3 regions of the Halomonas sp. AOP7-E1-9 genome follow, and region 1 is predicted to be linked to each of the others. Evidence: riboswitches for the same ligand, from Rfam matches in the RefSeq annotation. Region 1 holds a riboswitch; each other region holds the start of a gene.
The links. Region 1 has a riboswitch for thiamine pyrophosphate ahead of tenA (thiaminase II). Riboswitches for the same ligand answer to the same signal wherever they lie in the genome.
Positions count from the first base shown of each region.

Region 2: it holds a riboswitch for thiamine pyrophosphate, as region 1 does, so the genes downstream of both, thiM (hydroxyethylthiazole kinase) here and tenA (thiaminase II) in region 1, are expected to answer to the same signal.
Region 3: it holds a riboswitch for thiamine pyrophosphate, as region 1 does, so the genes downstream of both, ACT3R4_RS10085 (SLC5/6 family protein) here and tenA (thiaminase II) in region 1, are expected to answer to the same signal.

Region 1 covers NZ_JBQSVC010000011.1:480-5,162, reverse strand. Annotated here, with positions in the region: gene ACT3R4_RS08340 (DUF2955 domain-containing protein) at 1-805, shown strand, start outside; gene ACT3R4_RS08335 (CsbD family protein) at 912-1,091, shown strand; gene thiC (phosphomethylpyrimidine synthase ThiC) at 1,178-3,088, opposite strand; gene tenA (thiaminase II) at 3,111-3,779, opposite strand; TPP riboswitch at 3,870-4,022, opposite strand; gene ACT3R4_RS08320 (class I SAM-dependent methyltransferase) at 4,153-4,683, shown strand, end outside.
Region 2 covers NZ_JBQSVC010000008.1:125,426-130,108, reverse strand. Annotated here, with positions in the region: gene ACT3R4_RS07160 (DODA-type extradiol aromatic ring-opening family dioxygenase) at 1-403, opposite strand, end outside; gene ACT3R4_RS07155 (DoxX family protein) at 507-923, opposite strand; gene ACT3R4_RS07150 (LysR family transcriptional regulator) at 1,010-1,930, opposite strand; gene thiE (thiamine phosphate synthase) at 1,927-2,541, opposite strand; gene thiM (hydroxyethylthiazole kinase) at 2,541-3,341, opposite strand; TPP riboswitch at 3,366-3,461, opposite strand; gene gloA (lactoylglutathione lyase) at 3,691-4,224, shown strand; gene ACT3R4_RS07130 (DUF6164 family protein) at 4,226-4,591, shown strand; gene ACT3R4_RS07125 (cupin domain-containing protein) at 4,588-4,683, opposite strand, start outside.
Region 3 covers NZ_JBQSVC010000015.1:4,450-9,132, forward strand. Annotated here, with positions in the region: gene corA (magnesium/cobalt transporter CorA) at 1-280, opposite strand, end outside; gene ACT3R4_RS10085 (SLC5/6 family protein) at 277-1,665, opposite strand; TPP riboswitch at 1,655-1,759, opposite strand; gene ACT3R4_RS10090 (hypothetical protein) at 2,025-2,717, shown strand; gene ACT3R4_RS10095 (CoA-acylating methylmalonate-semialdehyde dehydrogenase) at 2,780-4,279, opposite strand; gene ACT3R4_RS10100 (hypothetical protein) at 4,508-4,683, shown strand, end outside.

The DNA of each region.
Region 1 (4,683 bases):
GGTCGGCCTGCTTAAACATATGCCGGTGGTGATGACGCTGGTCGTGTTGGGTATGTTCCTGTTTCGGTTTAGCTTGATGGCAAAAGGCCCGCTGTTTCTGTTTGGGGCCAATGGCGTATTAACCTTAAGCATTCTGCTGCATTTTGCGAGCTACCCCAGTGTCGATCTAGCTGATTTGTTGGCCTCCAATTTTGTGGCCAGCGTGCTTGCCGTGTTCATCGCCATGCTGATGTACACACTTTTCCCTGACGTTGAGCCCCGCCAACCGCCGCCTAAAAGCACCAAGACGAAAGCGCAGATGCGCCATGAAACGCTGATGGGCGGCATTACCGCGACACTTTCCTTTGTCGTTTTTCAGGTATTTGACCTGCAGGGGTCGCTCTCGGCACAAATGGCGACCATTTTGGTGCTGTTCGCGATGGGCTATGCCGGTGCGCGCGTATCCGCTCGCAAACGTGCCATCGGCACGCTGTTGGGGTGTAACCTGGCGCTGATTATGCAGCTTCTGCTTTACACACAAAGCAATCACTTCCTGCTAGCGATTGTGCTTTATTGGTTGGGGCTATTGCTGTTTGGGCGTGAGCACATACTTGAAGGCGGGGGCTCCGGCATCGGGTTTGGCGGGATGACCACCCTGGGTATCCTGTTTGGTCAATCTTTAGGCCCCAGTCAGGACCTTGTCTATAGCGCCCTGTATCGCTTTTCATCCATGAGTGTGGCGCTGGTAGTAACGCTGCTGTTCATGGCTTGCCTGCATTATGTGCTCAATCTTTGGGAGCCTACGCGACTACCAGAAAGAAAATGAGGTAACTTTTTTAACAAAGGCTACTCTGATAAGGCAGCTGTGATGTGAAGGGCAATATGTTCTTCTCTCCAGCGTGTTTCCTGCTAACGGATTAGAGGTGTATGTCATGAGTGGAAAAGACGATAAAGCAAAAGGCGCCGCTAACAAAGCCGCTGGTAAAGTGAAAGAAGCGGCTGGCAAAGTAACGGGCAGCGAAAAAACGGAAGCCAAAGGCAAAATGCAGCAGGCTAAAGGCGAAGCTCAAAAAGGTAAAGGCGACGTGAAAGAGAGTCTCAAGAAAAAATAGCTTTGCCACGCACGTTAGCGTAACACGTCGACAACAGGGGCCTTCAGGCCCCTGTTTGCGTTTATGCCTTTCGTTTTCAAACCGTTTTACACTTCCTGATACAGCTGGCTTCCCGTTTTTCGAAACTTCTCCGCCTGCTCTTCCATGCCGCGCTTAACCGACTCCGCGTCGTTAGTGCTTTCTGGCGTGCGGTCGCGGTAGGTGTCGCGTACTTCCTGGCTAATCTTCATTGAGCAGAACTTGGGCCCACACATAGAGCAAAAATGCGCTACCTTCGCGGAATCCTTGGGCAGGGTTTCGTCATGAAATTCCCGCGCGGTGTCCGGGTCTAGCCCCAGGTTGAACTGGTCTTCCCAGCGGAATTCAAACCGCGCCTTGGAAAGCGCATTATCACGCCGCTGTGCTGCCGGGTGGCCCTTGGCAAGATCCGCCGCATGGGCGGCAATTTTGTAGGTAATAATACCGGTCTTGACGTCATCTTTATTGGGCAGGCCCAGGTGCTCTTTCGGCGTGACATAGCAGAGCATGGCACATCCAAACCAGCCGATCATCGCCGCCCCAATGCCCGAGGTAATATGGTCGTAGCCTGGTGCGATATCCGTGACCAACGGGCCGAGTGTGTAGAAGGGCGCCTCGTCGCAGTACTCCAACTGCTTGTCCATGTTCTCTTTGACAAGGTGCATGGGCACGTGGCCGGGGCCTTCAATCATTACCTGCACGTCGTGCTTCCAGGCAATGTGGGTCAGCTCACCCAGGGTTTTAAGTTCGGCCATCTGCGCTTCGTCATTGGCATCGGCGATAGAGCCTGGGCGCAGGCCGTCACCTAATGAAAACGCCACATCGTACTGCTTGCAGATCTCGCAGATCTCCTCGAAGTGGGTATACAGAAAGCTCTCCTGATGATGGTACAAACACCATTTGGCCATAATCGAACCGCCGCGCGAGACGATGCCCGTTACCCGGTTGGCGGTCAGCGGCACATAGCGCAGCAAAACGCCTGCGTGAATGGTGAAGTAATCCACACCCTGTTCGGCCTGCTCGATCAACGTATCGCGAAACACCTCCCAGGTCAGGTTTTCGGCCACGCCGTTGACCTTCTCCAGCGCTTGGTAGATGGGCACCGTACCGATAGGCACTGGCGAGTTACGCAAAATCCATTCGCGGGTTTCGTGAATGTTCTGCCCGGTGGAGAGATCCATGATGGTATCCGCGCCCCAGCGAATCCCCCAGGTCATTTTGTCGACTTCTTCTTCAATCGACGAGGTAACGGCCGAGTTGCCCAGGTTGCCGTTAATCTTGACCAGAAAGTTACGCCCGATAATCATCGGCTCGCTTTCAGGATGGTTGATGTTATTGGGAATAATCGCCCGCCCGCGAGCAACTTCATCGCGCACAAACTCCGGCGTAATCTCTTCTGGGATGCTGGCGCCGAAGCTTTGGCCGCGATGCTGGTGGCCCAGGATTCTCTCCACCTCGGCATCGCCCAGCGCTTGGCGGCGCTGGTTCTCGCGCAGGGCGATAAATTCCATTTCCGGCGTGATGATCCCTTGGCGGGCGTAGTGCAGCTGGGTAACGTTTTTGCCTTCTTTTGCCCGACGCGGCGTGCGTTTCAAATCAAAGCGCAGCTGAGCCAGCATGGGGTCGTTGGCGCGGCGTTTGCCGTACTCAGACGTATGGCCTTCTAAAAACTCGGTGTCGTCGCGTTCCTCAATCCACACCCGGCGAAGCGCGGGAAGCCCACGGCGTAGATCAATCTGGGCGTTGGGGTCGGTGTAGGGGCCAGAGGTGTCGTACACCAGCAGCGGCGGGTTCTGTTCATCCACGCTGGTCGTTTTGGTCGGCGAGAGACTGATTTCCCGAAACGGCACGTGGATATCCGGGCGCGAGCCTTCAAGATACACCTTGCGTGAACCGGGTAGTGGGGAAATCGCGGCGGCATCGACCTGGGCGGTTTCGGCTAGAAAGCGGGCTGTCTTCTGGGTAACGGTTTTGTTCACGGTTATATCCTTGTTATTGGAATTAATGGGAAAGGTCCAGGCCCATCTGCCAGAAGTCGATTTCCAGGCGCGTGGCATCGCGGAAAATTTTGCTGAGCTCATTAAAGCGGGCAGGGGTGACGTCGGCGAGGCGAGCATCCAGCCATTCAAGCTCGGCTTGCATGGCCGCCTGAAACTCCTCGCTTTCGTACATCGCAATCCAGGCATCAAACGGGTTGTGTGTGCCGCGTAGCGTTGTGGATTTTGCGTTCAACCAGTTGGCAATCTCGCCATAGCCCACCAGGCAAGGGGCAAGTGCCACGTGTAAATCCAGCAGGTCGCCACGGTTGCCGGTATCCAACACGTAGCGGGTGTAGGCCATGGTCGCCCGAGCTTCTTGTAGCTCGGCAAGTGCCTCCTCGGAAATACCCCACTCGCGACAAAAGCCCACGTGCAAGCCCAATTCCACATCCACAATGGTTTTTAAACCTTCATGGGCATGGCGCAAATCGGCAAGCGTAGGGCTTTTGTAGGCGGCCAGTGCATAGGCGCGAGCGAAGTGAATCAGAAACAGGTAATCCTGCTTCAGGTAGTGGCGAAATGACGCTTCAGGCAACGTGGCGTTGCCCAGCTGGCACACAAAGTCGTGCTCAATGTAGGCGCGCCAATCGTCATGGCAGGCAGTGGTTAAATCAGTAAAGCGGTAGCCCATACATCCTCCGGTGGTGGTGATCCGAAGGGCAGGCGAAAAGATCGAGGAAATGGCACGGAAGGGTGGCGAGCGATTGTGGGAGAGAGCTAGCCAGTGCCATCGCTTGATCCCTACGCCGGTACCCGCGCTACATCAAAAGCAGCGCATTAGCCGGATCAGGTTCAGCGGGACCAGCGCTTGGCAGCAAAATTGCTACGCCCTGCGCCATCTCAGCCGGATTCACCGGCACCCCGTCAAGCATTCAACTCAGCGAGTCTAGGTGGCGGTGGAGGGAGATGCAAGGGGGCGGACGACGGTGCTATGTGTTAATTTGAATCGATTATGACGATTAACACTCATCATTACAGCGTGATGCGATCAGGAAGTACTGACATTGACCACCGATAACAAAACGGGTTGGGAAGCCTTCTATCGCGCCAATCAAACGCGAGCCGCCTCGCCGCTGTTACGCCGCGCTTTGGGGGACGAGTGCTTACCCAAAGGCAACGGCCATGCTATCGATTTAGGATGTGGAGGCGGCATCGAAACCGCACTACTGCTGACGTCAGGGTGGAAGGTCTTGGCGATCGACAAAGCGCCCAATGCCATTGTGCGAGTAGAAACACTAAAAGCTGAATTGCCCAGCGCTGATCTGACAATTTTGACTTCGAGTTTCGAGGAATTGAAAGGCCTGCCATCGTCATCCTTGGCCCACGCCGGGCTAAGCCTGCCGTTCTGCGAGCCAACGCACTTTCCCACACTGTGGGACATGATCCTTTCAGCGCTTGAGCCGGGAGGGTTATTTGTCGGGCACCTCTTCGGAGACAGGCACGATTGGGCCAAGCATCCAGCAATGAGCTTTCACTCGATGCAAGAAATAGAAGCGCTATGCGATGGTCTGAAAATTGAGCTTTTACGCGAAAGC
Region 2 (4,683 bases), on a different contig from region 1:
CAACGAGCTTGTCGTTAGACCAACGCACAGGCAGCGATAGCGTAACGACAGGAATATCCGCCTTGGGAAACATCAGCGAAAGAGGTGCCCAGGTGCCGTGGTCAAACCCTCGTTCCACTTCTGAGGCCCCCAGTAATTTGGCCAAGCGGTTGGCCAGTGCAGGCTCGCCAGGTGCCGGGTACTGCTGCTCGAACAGTTCGCGGGGAAAGCCGCCGAAGTCATGAAGGGTTTCTGGCGAAGGGCTGTTACTGACTTTCAGCGTCTGACTTTCCCAGTGCGCCGAAACCACAATGATCGCCTTGGGCGTCAGTCGCTTGCCCAGCGAACGTAAAAAGTGATGGGCAGGCGTAGGGGTGAGGATCAGCATGGGAGAGCCGTGGGATATAAAAAGACTGGGTAGCATAACAACGTCTCCTGGCAGAAGGCCCTGGCAGTGACCAGGGCGCGAGCAAAGGCATGGCGGAGAAAAGGTGATAGATAAACTCGTTTGGGTGCGCCTAACGCGATTAGCTAACGCGGCGGTTCAGTGTAAAGCTGCCGCCGCCTAAACCTGCCTGCACGAGCAGGGCAACGGTCCAGAATGCCGGGAACTCCCAACCACCGCCAGCGTTGGTAAACGCCCAGCCGTTGCCAAGATGCACGGACGTAGCACCCAGCAGCAGAGGAATCATTGCAAGGCTAATCCAGCGCGTATAAATACCCAGAATCAAGGCCAGGCCGCCGCCAACTTCTCCCAGAATCGTTAAGTAGGCTATAACGCTTGGTAGGCCCAGTGACTCAAAGTAGGCGACCGTGCCCGGCAGGGTAAACACAAACACCTTGGTCAGGCCATGGGCGAGTGCCATCACGCCAAGTGATAGTCGCAGCAGAGCGATGGCGTGGGGTTGAAGGTTCGTGCTCATGGTGGAAGAAGATGCATTCATGGGGTATCTCCATTGGGCAGTGCTGAAAGTTCAATGGGGACACTTTACGTTCATTGACGGCAGAGATAATCCACGCGTACCAAACATCACTGTTGCGAAATAGGCGACAATCCCATCTCCTGCTCCCAGTAAGGCGGGCTACCCCAGGCGTCCGTTAACAACTCAATAAACCGCTCTACCTTGGCAGGTAAAAAGCGTCGCGCAGGGTAAATGGCATGAATATCCAGCATCTTGGGGGGGATGTGCGGCAGTACCTGAACCAGCCGCCCAGCGATAATGCTCTCCGTTACCAAAAAGCTGGGTTGATGAGCGATACCGATGCCTGCCTCGGCGGCATGGGTTAAAACATCGCCATTGTTGCTTTCAAGCGGGCCTTGGGGTGTCAGTGTCATATGTTCAAAACGCCAGTTGCTATTGGCTAAATCGCTGCGGTAACGCAGGCAGCGGTGGTGCGCAAGCGCCTCTGCATTTGCCGGCACGCCATGGGTTTCAAGGTACGCCGGAGATGCGCAAAACAGCATTTGACAGCGCGTCAGGCGCCTGGCGATCAGGCTTGAGTCGGGCAGGTTGCCAATACGAATGGCCACATCGTAGCCCTCTTCGAGAAGATCCACGCGGCGGTCACCTAAATCCAGGCGTACATCCAGGCCAGGATATGCCACCATAAAGCGCGCCACCAGCGGGGAGAGGTGGCGCATGCCAAAACTCATGGGGCCGTTGATGCGTAAACGGCCGCTTATTTCAGAAATGCCGCTGCCTACGTCGGCGGCAGCCTCATCAAGGGCCTGTAAAATCGCTTGGGCATGCGCAAGGTAGCGCTCGCCCTCGGCGGTTAAATGCAGGCGCCGCGTGGTGCGCTGAATAAGCCGCACCCCGAGCGTCTCTTCAAGGGCCATGACAACGCGTGATACCCGCGTGCGGGAAAGATCCAACGCCTCAGCGGCCCGCGTGTAGCTGCCAAGCTCGGCAACTTTGACAAAAGCGGCAATATGGTCGAGCTGGTTCATGGCCGAGCCAACGCCCGTGCGGCCTGGTAAGGGTCAGGCTGGCCACAAATGGCGGAGATAACCGCCAAGCCATTGGCACCGGCTGCAACGACCTGCTGGGCGTGTTCAGCCTTGAGCCCGCCAATGGCCACGCTTGGCAAGGTGCAGGCCGCGGCTAATTGAGCCAGGCCTTCAAACCCCAACGGTTTAGCATGGTCCTGCTTGCTTTGGGTGGTAAACACCGGGCCCAGGCCCACGTAGTCGAGCAGGGCCACGGGGGCTGCGTGAAGCTGCTCAAGCGTATTAATCGAAAGCCCGATAATTGCCTCTGGCCCCATGGCTGCCCGTGCCTCTTGAACCGCTGTATCGCTTTGGCCGACATGCAGCCCATCGGCGCCGCTTTGCAAGGCAACGTTCAAGCGGTCATTAATCACCAGCGGTACCCCGCTACCCGCCAGGGCGGCTTTCAAACGCTTGGCCTGTTCAATCATGTCGGTATCGCTTGCGTGTTTATCGCGCAGTTGAACAAAGCTGACGCCCCCTTTGACGGCCTCAATCACGGTGCGCTCTAGCCCTGCGGCTTTACAGAGTTGAGCGTCAGTGACCAGATAAAGCGAAAGATCAAAACGCATTAGCCTTCCTCCAGCCCGGTAAACTGACGGACGTCTGTAGGTGTTAGCTGATACAAGGCGTCCAACAGGGCTACCTGAAAACTACCCGGGCCTGCCGCCTGTTGTCCAGCGCGGCTACCCGCGATAGCAAAGCTTGTAAGTGCGGCTAACGTGGCGTTCAAGGGAGCTTCGGGGCTGGCCGCTACAAAGGCGGCAACGGTGGCACTTAACGCACAGCCAAGCGTAGTGACACGCGGCATAAGCGCGTGCCCGCCGCTCAGACGCCAGTGCTGAGTGCCATCGGTAATAAAATCCTGAACGCCGGTCATCGCGACAACACAGCGTTGCTGCTTGGCGAGGTTTATGGCAGCCTCACGCGCTTCATCCGTAGAGGCTGTGGCATCCACTCCTCGGCCCGCGTGGGTCAAGCCGGAAAGCGTCATGATTTCTGAGGTATTGCCACGGATCACGCTGGGCTTAAAAGCCAATAGCGTTTGTGAAAGCGTTTGACGGTAGTAAGTGGCGCCCACCGCAACCGGGTCCAATACCCAAGGCGTATTGCTCTCGTTGGCCGTTCTGGCGGCAAGTTGCATACCTTCTGCCCAGTGTGGTGAAGGCGTGCCGATATTGATCGAAAGTGCCCCGGCCAAGCGAGTAAACTCAGCGACTTCCTCAGTTGAATGCAGCATGGCAGGGGAAGCGCCGACAGCCAGCAGGCAGTTAGCTGTGCTGTTCATCGCTACAAAATTGGTAATACAGTGCACTAACGGCGTGGTGCGTTGTACAGCGGAAAGCGCGTCGCTCAGCGGGAGTGATGTCATGGCCACCTCACAGCGTAGATCGGGTGTGATGACACCGCGACTTCCTACGCCGGTATTATCCGGTTCAGGTTCTAAGGGTGCATCTCAGCTTGAGCGTCTCAAGCGCCCCTGTCGTCAGGCTACTATCCTTGCCTTGGGCGGTGCTGTAAAGCGCAGGCGATGTGTAAGGGGAGGCCGGTAGGGTAAGCGGGGCTGGAATAATGGCTGTTCTGCCCTCATGGTATGTCATCACAACGGTATCATGCGGTGTGAAACGGTTAGAGATAGGCTTGTACACGGTATGGTTTTTGTCAAAGATAACCGCTCAATCAATTCATTTAACAGCATAATTCCCCACAAGGAGCCCAAGATGACTTTGCAAGGTGAACAGCATAAAGGCGTTCGTCCGGCCCCTGCGCAAACCCAAGGGTTTCGCTTAAACCATACGATGCTGCGGGCGAAAGACCCCGAGCGTTCATTGGCCTTTTACTCCCAGGTATTTGGCATGCAGGTGCTGCGTCGGCTGGATTTCGAAGAGATGCAGTTTTCGCTCTACTTTCTGGCGAACCTGGAAGCCAACGACCAGGTGCCGGAAGATACCCAGGCGCGTACGGCCTGGACCTTCAGCCAAAAGGGGTTGTTAGAACTTACCCATAACTGGGGCACCGAAGACCAGGACGATTTTGCCTACCACGATGGCAATGCCGAACCGCAGGGCTTTGGACATATCTGCTTTAGCGTGCCGGACTTGGAAGCGGCCCAGGCGTGGTTTGATGAGCACGATGTGACGTTCATAAAGCGGGCGGATCAAGGCAAAATGCAGGGCGTCATTTTTGTGAAAGACCCGGACGGCTATTGGATCGAAGTTATCCAGGCCGACCTAATGGCGGCGATGGGCGACTGATATGGCACACTTGCTGTTTCGGCTGCGCTACGTTACCGATGAAGAAGCCATGGAAGTCCGCTCACTACTGGCAGAACATGGTTTTGATACCTATGAAACGCAGGCCGGTTTTTTCCGCTTAGGGGTGGACGCGATCTGGCTGCGTGATGAAACCCAGCGTGAGGCGGCCGAAGCAGCACTGGCGGTGTATCAAGCCGAGCGCTTCACCAAGGCTCGGCAAGCGCACGCCGAGGCCGTGAGCCAAGGCGATGCACCTACCTTATGGCGCCGCTTGGCGGCGCATCCCTTTCAGGTCACCCTGGTAATGGTGGCGGTCGTTATGGTGGCACTGCTTACGCTGCTGCCATTTCTTGGCCTGACTCGTTAATCAAGCCGCAGGTGCCCGCGTTTTAAGTAGAGCTTGACCCCTGCGCTGCCCGCGCTAAGTTGGGGAGCGGCGCCGGGAGGGTAGCGACACCA
Region 3 (4,683 bases), on a different contig from region 1:
CAAAGTTTAGCTGGGCGTCAAAAGATGAAATACCGCGGTAAATAATCAGTGCGTGGTTATCAAACTCTTCTATTTTGGGTGGTACGCGCTCTTTATGGGCATCCTGAATAGCCATGGGGTGACACTCAAATTTACCCAGTAGCCGCTCAGCAGATTCTGCTGATTCCCCCTGCATATCGATCCATATATGACTGCCGGGGGTATTCTGCCATGTGACAAAAAGCTCTTCGTTCCCTTCATGGGTTTCGCCATCAGGGGTCGTCAAAATACTGCGAATCATAACTGTCCTTGGTTCCAAGGGGTTCTTAAATACGCTAATAACACGCTTACCACCGTGGAAGCTAACAACGCACCTAGAAACGGCGCTAGTGTGGGTACACTGTTTGGAAAGCTTGCCGCCATTATCCCTTCGCTTATGCTGGCGTGACTCATCCACCCAGGCAAGATCGCACCCAATAGACCCGCCATGCCGCCACCGATAGCCGCAAGGGGCGTCATGCGCCGCCATAAGCCCAGCAGCACGGGCACCACAGTTGCAGCGCAGACTAAATCAGCGATTAAAAAAAGACGTAAAACAGACACACCTTGAAGTGCGACAACCACGACAGGCACCATAAGCAAAACGGTCATCCAGCGTGTGAGCGCGATAGAAACGCTTGGCTGCTCACTGCGCGACACGATCAGTGAGGCAATACCGCTTTGTAGCGTATCTACGCTGGACGCCACCAATGTAACGGCAAGTACTAGTGCCGTTATAGCTAGCCAGGGTGGCGCGTTATTGAGCAGTGCAAAAAAAGGCATGGGCGGTTCGCCCAGCGGAACACCGTTCATGGCAGCAAGCATACCCAAACCGCCAATCACCATAACGATCATGACCGTGGCGCCCCCTCCTACCCAAGCCCCGCGGGCCAAACTGTGGTCATTACGTGCCGCCCATACCCGCTGCCAGTAGCCCTGGTGAAACAAGTTCGCTGCGGTAACCGCGATGACAAGCGTTAGTGCCACACTAAGCGCATCAGAAGTGGCGATAGAGGGCCATGCCGCACTGCTCGGCATGGCAGGCAAGTGCCAAAGGGTGACACTGGAAACCACCACTAACAGTGCAAGCAGCAACCATGCCTGCCAACGGTCAGTGGCCAGGCTTGCGCGCAGCCCACCGCTTACCGTGTAAAGCAACGTAGTGAGCGTTACTCCAATAATCACCCAGCTCGACGGAACATCAGAAAGCAGCGAGGTGATCGCTCCAATAGCGGTTAATTCAGCGGCTAAAAAGCAGGCCATATACACCACGGAAACCAGCGTTACCCAGTGGCGCACTCCGCGCCCATAGCACGCCTCAGCAAACTCAGCGATGCTCCGCCCCTCAGGGAGAGCCCGGCGTATAGACGGACCATAAAAGCCAAGGACGATAAAAGGCAGTGAGGAGCCAAGGGCATAGCCTGCCAAGGCCAATGGGCCAATAAAAGCGCCAATTTCTGGCGGTGCAAACAAAATCCAGGCCCCCATACCAGATGCAACAAAAGAGAGCCCTAGCGTGGTGCTGGTTTGTGAATTACGAGCGGTTACAAAGTCATCCAATGAGCCTTTACGCCCACGGGCTTTAAGGCCTAAAAATGCAAAGCAACAGAGCGCCGCGCCCAGCACGGCTGACGTTAGGTATGGCATGTCGCACTTCCTCCGCCGGTACTAACCGGTTCAGGTTCCAGGGTCTGCGTCATAGCATTCTCAGCCACGCAACGTGGCTCCCCTGGCGACAGTGAATTGAGAGCGTATCCTGATGTAAAGCGAGCTAACCGTCAAAATGAGCAGCTACTCGCACCGTATCTTAGCCGCTAAATAGCTAACAGGAAAACGGTTTACTTCTGCTATTCATTCGCTACAACGTTGTCTAGACTAACAAAAGCTGCTGTAAACTGAGTCAAAGCATTACAAAATAAAAGTAGCTTACTGCCATTAGTGTTATAAAACATTAATGTTACAAGCGTCGCACAGGAGAATAAGCGACGCGCTTACAGGAAACCACTATGTCATACACCGAAGCCAAGGAGCATACGCAAGGGCGGCTCAATACTCTGTTTGCTGACCCCTACCGTGCGTTTGAAAACAATACCGATGAGCGCCAGCTTCACGTTCGCGTAATGCTTTATATGCTGCTGGCCCGCCCCATGTCACGAGGAGACATGACGCTACGCGTGATCCATGGCTGGGAGAACGGTAGCTGCGAGCCTGGCGACTTACAGCATGCTGACTACGTTTTAAATACGCTAGATGATGTAAAGCGCGCGGTGAAAGACTTCGACCAGGCCACGAAGCAAAACGCTCCGCTCCCCTCTGAAGACCCTGCCATTTTGGCGATGCCTTTAGCAAATGTGATCGCCGATGCCAAAGCCGAAGGGCAAGAGGTCACCGACGATATACCCAAAACGCCCGAACGCTGGTCTGCGCTTGAAGGCGGCCTGGCACTTTATACGCTTTTTAAAATGTATCACCGGTTGGTGTATGGCGAGGACGATGTCTACCGCTGCTCCCAATGCCAAACGGCCTTAGGCCCGCGTGAAATTCATGAATTTCATCTAGAGGAGAGTGAGTTCGCCCTTTTAGTGCCCCTTGTCGGACAGCCAAAAGAGGCGCCGTCTCTACTCGTATTGCATGAAAGCCAACTTAAGCCGATTGAAAAGCTACTGGAAGAAAGCTTGAGCCTGCTGAATGATTTTTAAGCCTTGAGTACAACAACGTCACTGGCCCCCACAAGAACCAGTGACTGCTTAGTAAGTAAGCGTCAGCTTAATGCAATAGTACTATTGATACCGCTTGAAACGTTTTCAGGCTCAAACCAGCGTGCCGTTACCGTTTTGGTTTGCGTCCAGAAGGCGATCGCCTGTTTTCCATTTGGCCCTAAATCGCCGAGCTTTGAAGCACGTGAGCCAGTGAAGCTGAAATAGGCAACCGGCACCGGGATTGGCACGTTGATACCCACCTGCCCCACGTCTATATCAGTTTCAAAGCGCCGCGCCACCCAGCCAGAATTCGTGAAGATAGACGTGCCGTTGCCGTTAGGATTAGCATTAATAAACGCAATCGCTTCGTCGAGTGTTTCCACGTTGACAACGCAGAGTACCGGCCCAAATATCTCTTCACGGTAAATGGTCATCTCCGCAGTCACATCGGTAAATAACGTCGGTCCCACAAAATTGCCCTTCGGATAACCGTGTACCTGGCAGTTACGCCCATCAATCAATAGCGTTGCGCCCTCCTTTTCACCGGTCTCGATAAGACCTAACACACGCTCCTTGGCGGCAGGCGATACCAGCGGCCCTAAATCGGCATCCTGTTGGGTGCCAGGCCCCACTTTCATCTGGCCTGCAGCATCCACAATATCATCAATCCATTGTCGCGCCTCACCGACCAGCACCACGACCGAATTAGCCATACAGCGCTGGCCTGCGGCGCCAAATGCTGAGCCCAGCAGATTGTTGATGGCTTGGCTGCGATTTGCGTCGGGCATAACCACACAGTGGTTCTTCGCCCCCATCATCGCCTGCATACGCTTACCCGCATCTGCCGCCCGCTTGTAAAGCAATGAGCCGACGTGGGTTGAGCCAATAAACGATAGCGCTTTAATCGTTGGGTGATCGACAATCTGGTTGGCAACCTCAGGACCACCATGCACCACGTTCAACACCCCAGCTGGCACACCGGCTTCATGGGCAAGCTCCACCAAGCGCATGGTCGAGCTGGGATCCTGCTCAGAAGGCTTCAACACAAAGGTGTTGCCTGTCGCGATGGCCAGTGGAAACATGAAACAGGGCAGCATGATAGGGAAGTTAAAGGCCGTAATACCGGCCCCTACGCCTAGCGGCTGATGTAGTGTATAAACATCGACGTCGCTTGCCGCGTTCTCGGCCACCTCTCCTAGCTGGAGCGAGGTAATCGAGCAGGCGTGTTCGACCACCTCCAGACCTCGCCCTACTTCACCTTTGGCATCTGGCAACGTTTTGCCATGCTCTTCGGTGATTAAGGCGGCTAGTTCATCGGTGTTGTCACGAATCAGTGCCTGCAACGCCAGCATAATACGCATGCGCTTTCCAAGCGGTACCTTGCGCCACTCTCTAAACGCATGATGGGCGCTTGCAATCGCATGCTCTACTTCTTCTGCCGTGCAAAAAGGCACCCGGGCAACCACCTTTTGGGTCGCCGGATTAACCACATCACGCCACTCCTGGCTTTGAGACAGGACGGCTTGACCATCAATGATCATGGGAATTTCGCGAACGGCCATTACGCTTGCTCCTGATTATGATTGTGTTTGTAACAGAGGCAGTCTCTATAGCTGCCCCAGGGCCAAGAACAGGGTATATCAGCAAGTTAACGTAAACGTCAACTAACGATTAGTAACAACCCCGATTAGCGATAACAAGACCCCACAGACAGTGCAAACGCATGTTTACCCCCTTGACCTCCCCTCTCAATAAGGGATGATAATACGGCGCACCCAGGAGATGTCTCTTTGCCTCAGCAATACATGCCCACCGCTATGACGTCTCTCCGGCTTGGCCAAGTGGGCCTCTGGAGCCTGGCGCTATTGCTTTGGTGCGCCGCTCCCCACGAGGTGATGCCGCGGGCTGCTGAGCCAAGTCATCACTCAGCCCTGGAGGATCACACCAAACCGCTGATCGTGCTGGC